Regions from separate parts of the Citrobacter braakii genome, predicted to be linked through region 3. Evidence: predicted binding sites of a transcription regulator. Region 3 holds the regulator's gene; each other region holds the start of a gene.
The links. The regulator CRP, encoded in region 3, controls carbon source genes, mostly activating them, when cyclic AMP is high. The targets are predictions, from matches to a motif close to ATGTGANNNNNNTCACAT.

Region 1: a site for CRP is predicted at 967-984, ahead of garD (galactarate dehydratase). Genes of this name have one in related genera too.
Region 2: a site for CRP is predicted at 1,254-1,271, ahead of GFC06_RS11510 (YfcZ/YiiS family protein). Genes of this name have one in related genera too.

What each region holds. Positions count from the first base shown of each region.
Region 1 covers NZ_CP045771.1:1,571,405-1,573,680, reverse strand. The annotation lists gene garP (galactarate/glucarate/glycerate transporter GarP) at 1-700, opposite strand, end outside; gene garD (galactarate dehydratase) at 1,104-2,276, shown strand, end outside.
Region 2 covers NZ_CP045771.1:2,490,101-2,492,376, forward strand. The annotation lists gene fadL (long-chain fatty acid transporter FadL) at 1-1,004, opposite strand, end outside; gene GFC06_RS11510 (YfcZ/YiiS family protein) at 1,376-1,660, shown strand; gene fadI (acetyl-CoA C-acyltransferase FadI) at 1,837-2,276, shown strand, end outside.
Region 3 covers NZ_CP045771.1:1,368,231-1,370,506, forward strand. The annotation lists gene GFC06_RS06265 (YccS/YhfK family putative transporter) at 1-801, opposite strand, end outside; gene crp (cAMP-activated global transcriptional regulator CRP) at 853-1,485, opposite strand; gene GFC06_RS06275 (OsmC family protein) at 1,794-2,201, shown strand.

The sequences.
Region 1 (2,276 bases), 200 kb from region 3:
TCACATCCCCCGGCTTTTTATGGTCCATATCCACGACTGCGCCGTTTTCAGAGATAAACTTCAGCTCTTCTTGCGACATACGCGGGTGATCGGTTGGGTTATGAATAAACTTTACCCACAGTCCGGTGAGCACAAAACCAATCACGCCCATCACGGTAAAGACGTGTTCCCAGCCCCAGGCGAAGGTCAGCCAGCCCAGCAGCGGCGAAAACAGCGCCAGAGAGAAATACTGTGCGGAGTTAAAAATTGCGGACGCCGTACCGCGCTCTTTCGTCGGGAACCAGGCCGCCACGATACGGGCATTCGCCGGGAAGGACGGCGCTTCCGAGAAGCCCAGCATAAAGCGCATGATGAACATTGAAATACCCGCCCAGGCCAGCGGGAACATGTCTACAAAGCCCTGCAGGAAGGTAAACAGCGACCAGAAGAACAGGCTGTAGGTATAGACTTTCTTTGAACCGAACTTATCCAGCAGCCAGCCGCCGGGGATTTGCATTAACAGGTAAGCCCAGCCGAAAGCGGAGAAAATGTACCCCATTGAGATGGCACTGAGCTGTAACTCTTTCGCCACTTCCGTGCCGGCAATTGACAGCGTTGCACGGTCCGCATAGTTAACGGCTGTAACGATAAATATTATCAGCAATATTAAGTAACGGGTGTGCGTGCCTTTCTTTTTCTCGACAACTGTATCCAGAATCATTCTAATTACCTCGGGTACATTAAATTTTTATTATTATTGGGTAGATATTCCTGGTGATAAATTACTGATAATAAGAACGCATAATAATTTATCAGACGCTATGAAACCGTGATTTAGTATAATCAGCAGCGCAACGTTAATCATTGTGCAAGCGCTCATTAAACATGCGTTATTAAAATAATGTTTTGGGCATATGCACACATGCATGGGCGCTAATGCACACATTTACGTATTGCTACCCCTGGTGGGGCGGCCTTGCTAAGTTTAAGTGATCATCATCACATTCTTGGTGATAAACTCCTGACATTCTTATTTCACGATACCGAATCTTTATTACTTATAATTAGATTCAAAATATAAATATCCACACTATTATCACCACCTTGTTGGAGAATACTGGACAATGGCCGACATCGAAATCAGACAAGAATCGCCAACGGCGTTTTATATTAAAGTTCACGAAACAGATAATGTGGCGATAATTGTCAATGACAATGGTCTGAAAGCTAGGACGCGTTTTCCAGACGGACTGGAACTCATTGAACATATTCCCCAGGGACATAAAGTGGCGCTCCTGGATATTCCTGTTCGCGGCGAAATCGTGCGTTATGGCGAAGTGATAGGCTATGCCGTTCGCGATATCCCACGCGGCAGTTGGATTGATGAATCAATGGTTGAGCTACCCAAGGCCCCGCCGCTGGAGACGCTGCCGCTGGCAACCAAAGTGCCAGAACCGCTGCCGCCTCTTGAAGGTTACACCTTCGAAGGTTATCGCAATGCAGACGGTAGTGTCGGCACCAAGAATCTGCTCGGTATTTCCACCAGTGTGCACTGCGTGGCGGGCGTGGTGGATTATGTGGTGAAAATCATTGAGCGCGATCTGCTGCCAAAATACCCGAACGTTGACGGCGTGGTCGGACTCAATCATCTGTACGGCTGCGGCGTGGCGATTAATGCCCCAGCCGCCATCGTGCCGATTCGTACCATTCACAATATTGCGCTAAACCCGAACTTTGGCGGTGAAGTGATGGTCATTGGCCTCGGCTGCGAAAAACTTCAGCCAGAGCGCCTGCTGGAAGGCACGCACGATGTGAAAAGTATTCCGGTCGGCAGCGCCAGCATCGTCAGCCTGCAGGATGAAAAACACGTTGGCTTTCAATCGATGGTTGCCGATATTTTGCAGGTGGCCGAACGCCATCTGGCAAAACTCAATCAACGCCAGCGTGAGACCTGCCCGGCGTCAGAACTGGTGGTCGGCATGCAGTGCGGCGGCAGCGATGCGTTTTCAGGCGTGACGGCCAACCCGGCGGTCGGTTATGCCTCCGACCTGTTAGTACGCTGCGGCGCCACCGTAATGTTCTCTGAGGTTACCGAAGTGCGCGATGCCATCCATCTTCTGACCCCACGTGCGATTAACGAAGAAGTAGGTAAACGCCTGCTTGAAGAGATGGCCTGGTACGATAACTACCTTGATATGGGCAAAACGGATCGCAGCGCCAACCCTTCTCCAGGCAACAAGAAAGGCGGTCTGGCAAACGTGGTGGAAAAAGCGCTGGGTTCTATTGCCAAGTCTGGC
Region 2 (2,276 bases), 1.1 Mb from region 3:
CCCAGCGCGATGCGGTAAGAATCTTTGAACCCTTCTTCTTTATAGAACAGCGTCTGCCCGTTGGTGCCGGTTGCTTTCAGTTCCTGGAACTGACTCCAACTGGTGTAAGCCATGCTGTAGTGAATAGCCCACTGTGGTGCAACGCGGTTGTAACCCGACAGTTCCCACATTTCCGGTAGGTTAAGCGTCAGAGAACCTGGGACAGTGGCGTTGGTGGTTCCCCAAGGGAACGCCGTGCCTGCGCCAGGTAACGCGTTGGCCTGGGTGCGGATGCCGCTCTTGTAATCGCCATCGAAGTCGATTTTGACTTCAGAACGATACGTTAAACCGTAGCGGTTATTTTTATCCAGCTCGTACAAAATACCAGCGTTCCAGCCGTAACCCCATTCGTCACCTTTCAGGCTGGCAATTTTCTGGCTGACTTTTGGCAATGCAGCAGTTTGTTCACCGGAATAACGCTCAATTTTTGCATCGGCATAGACGGCATTAAAACCAACGCCAAAGCTCCAGCTATCATTCAGACGGTAGGCACCGCTCAGGTTCAGGTTGACCGTTTTAAGATCGGTCTTCCCGCCGTATTCGCCGACGATGTAGTTATCGTTAAATTCGGTTGCCAGGCCATAGTTTGACGTGACAGAAGCCCCCCAACCAAACTGTTCGTTGATCGGCATCACGAAGTGAGCATTGGGAACCCACGCCGTAGGCGCGATGTTGTCCGCATCGGTGCTGCGACCGGTGTATGGCGATTTACCGGAAATATTCACGTCTGGATCGATATACACCGCACCCGCTGAAAAAGTAGGGCGGTCAAACATCATAATCAGCGCCGGGTTACGACTGGCGTTACCTGCATCATCTGCAATAGCGCCTTCACCCGAATATGCCCGGCCAAGGCCAGAGGAAGAAAATTCGTTTAACTGAAAGCCTGCAGACCAGGCCTGTGTGGAGATAATTGCCACTGCGACTGCGAGAGCAGACTTTGTAAACAGGGTTTTCTGGCTCATGACCATAACCTCATTGATTTATTTTTATACAAACAATGTTACATACCGTAACAGGAGCGCGAAGTGTAGGGTCTGAGGTACAACTTAGAAATCAGACCAGTGCCGAGAGTATAGGTCTGACCAGCTGAAATGTTGCAAGTATGTTTATAAATATTTTCAATTCTGATCTCGGAAACGCGATCCAGCTGGCAAAATTGCGGGTATGCACACTCACCTGTTTGGGTGATTTTTGTTTTAGATCATTTTTAAGTGTGATTTCGGTCACTTATCCCATTTCATACAATTAACGACTGGAGAGGCGAATAATGGGAGCGTAAAATATCCCCATCGTTTATCTGGCACCACAGGTGCGAATACAGAGGAAATCTACAATGAGTAAATGCAGTGCTGATGAAACCCCGGTTTGCTGCTGTATGGATGTTGGCACCATCATGGACAACTCCGATTGCACCGCGTCATACAGCCGTGTGTTCGCGAATCGTGCAGAGGCAGAAGAAACGCTGGCCGCTCTGACTGAGAAGGCGCGTGGCGTGGAATCTGAGCCTTGCCAAATCACCTCGACCTTTACTGAAGAGTCTGAAGGTGTGCGTCTGGATATCGACTTTGTTTTTGCCTGTGAAGCTGAAACGCTGATCTTCCAGCTGGGCCTGCGTTAATCCCTTCTTTAAAAGCCCTTGTTACCCGGTAGCAAGGGCTTTTTCGTCACTGTCAGTGATTATTCACTGTGTCATAGCTCCCACTTTCTTTTCTCCCTGCTTGGCTAAATGTAAAAAATTGGTTAAGACTGTGATCAGGTCAGACCACTTATTTTTATTTTTTACAGGGGAGTGTTATGAGTCAGGCTTTACCGCTGGTTACCCGCCAGGGCGATCGCATCGCCATCGTAAGCGGATTGCGTACGCCATTTGCCCGCCAGGCAACCGCGTTTCATGGCATTCCCGCCGTAGATTTGGGGAAAATGGTCGTTGGCGAGCTGCTGGCGCGCAGCGAAATTTCTGCTGATGTGATTGAGCAACTGGTCTTTGGCCAGGTGGTGCAAATGCCCGAAGCCCCAAATATTGCTCGTGAAATCGTGCTGGGAACCGGGATGAATGTGCACACCGATGCCTACAGCGTAAGCCGAGCCTGCGCCACCAGTTTCCAGGCGGTGGCGAATGTCGCGGAAAGCCTGATGGCGGGGACTATTCGCGCAGGAATTGCCGGCGGTGCGGACTCCTCGTCAGTTCTGCCTATTGGCGTTAGCAAAAAGTTGGCGCGGGTGCTGGTGGATGT
Region 3 (2,276 bases):
CCAGCGAATCACCTGTTCGGCGTGGCTACGTTCGACCAGCTTTTGCACCTCTTCCGGCTGGTGGAGGCTGACGGAAATATGCTCCTGCAAGTCCAGTGCCTCCTGAAAGGCACGCAGCAGGCGCTTGTAATCGTTGTTGCGATGCGCCGACAGCATATGCATTTGCTGGTAGCACTGGGTAATCAGATCCACCGCTTTCTGCTGGCGAACCAGCAGGGGAGGTAGCGCTTTTTCCGGATCGGCATGCTGGGTCAGCAGGCTGTACTTGGCCTCACAGTAATCGGCTAATTCACGGTACAACAAGCTGAGCGATTCACGGAGCGGCTGCTCGCGCCACATCCAGAACCAGAACCAGTTGAACAGGCCGTACCATAACGTGCCCAGCGCATAGATCAGCAACGGTTCCCAGACGGGCATGTTCCCGACCAGGCTTAGCGTGAAAATCGCGGCGATAAGTGAGGCCGGTAACAGTCGGGCATGCAGAGGGCTTAGCTCGGCGGTTACGCCAAGAATCAGCGTCAGTCCGGTGAGGATAAGCGGCAGCGGTATGGCCTGTGCCAGCAGCAACTGCATGATCAGACTGCAACCGGCAAACAAAGACGCGCCAATAGCTAAACGTTTGAAAAAGCGCTTATGCGGGGTATCAAGACCAGCAATGTTGCAGCAGGCAGGGACCAGGGAGAAGAGGAGTCCCAGATGAAGCTGACCGATGATCAGACCAACAGCCACAGGTAAACATAGCACCAGCGTCTGCCGTAGTGCGTAGTTGATCTCTGGGTGGTATATCAGTCTTCGCCACATCGGTGTAAACAAAAGTGGCGCATCACTGAGTAACGCGCCACTTCGATGGGGTTAACGGGTGCCGTAGACGACGATGGTCTTACCGTGTGCGGAGATCAGGTTTTGATCTTCCAGCATCTTCAGAATACGACCAACGGTCTCACGGGAGCAGCCAACGATCTGGCCGATTTCCTGACGGGTGATTTTAATCTGCATGCCGTCCGGGTGGGTCATCGCATCAGGCTGTTTCGCCAGATTCAGCAGAGTCTGCGCGATACGACCCGTTACGTCGAGGAAGGCAAGGTTGCCGACTTTTTCAGACGTGACCTGCAGGCGACGAGCCATCTGTGAAGACAGGCGCATCAGAATATCCGGGTTGACCTGGATTAATTGGCGAAATTTTTTGTAGGAAATTTCAGCGACTTCACATGCGGTTTTGGCACGTACCCAAGCGCTACGTTCCTGACCTTCTTCGAAGAGGCCTAATTCACCAATAAAATCGCCCTGATTCAGATAAGAAAGGATCATTTCTTTCCCTTCTTCATCTTTGATCAGCACTGCCACTGAGCCTTTAACGATGTAATACAACGTTTCCGCTTTTTCACCCTGGTGAATCAGCGTGCTCTTCGATGGGTACTTATGAATATGGCAATGAGACAAGAACCATTCGAGAGTCGGGTCTGTTTGCGGTTTGCCAAGCACCATGCGCGGTTATCCTCTGTTATAAGCTGTCTCCAGAGCCAGAAAACGACGCTGCCTCTGGGTTTGCAAAAATATGCTTCCCGCTACCTGGGAAAGGGGCTGTCAAAAATTAACTGCAGCCTGTAATGTGATGTCCTCTGCATACATGCAGTACGTCAATGTATTACTGTAGCATCCTGACTGTTTTAGCATAGCTTTCGCCGTGTGTCTCCTGGTGTCTCGCTTCAGCATGACGCAGGTCGCCTTCCGTTGCGAGAATTGTTATGTACGCGTAATCTGTCAGGAAAATTGAAACATTGGAGTTACGAAATATGCAAGCGCGTGTAAAGTGGGTTGAGGGGTTAACCTTCCTCGGTGAGTCCGCCTCTGGTCACCAAATTTTGATGGACGGTAACTCCGGTGATAAAGCGCCGAGCCCGATGGAAATGGTATTAATGGCTGCGGGCGGTTGCAGCGCAATTGATGTGGTTTCGATCCTGCAAAAAGGTCGTCAGGATGTGACCAACTGCGAAGTGAAACTGACCTCAGAGCGTCGTGATGAAGCGCCGCGCCTGTTTACCCACATCAACCTGCATTTCATCGTAACGGGTAACGATCTGAAAGATGCGTCCGTTTCGCGCGCAGTCGATCTCTCTGCGGAAAAATATTGCTCCGTGGCGCTGATGCTGGAAAAGGCGGTGAACATTACCCACTCCTATGAAGTGGTTGCTGCTTCGTGATGTCATGCCTGATGGCGTTTCACTTATCAGGCCTACAGGATATAAACGCGTAGGCCGGATAAGGCATCAGCCGCC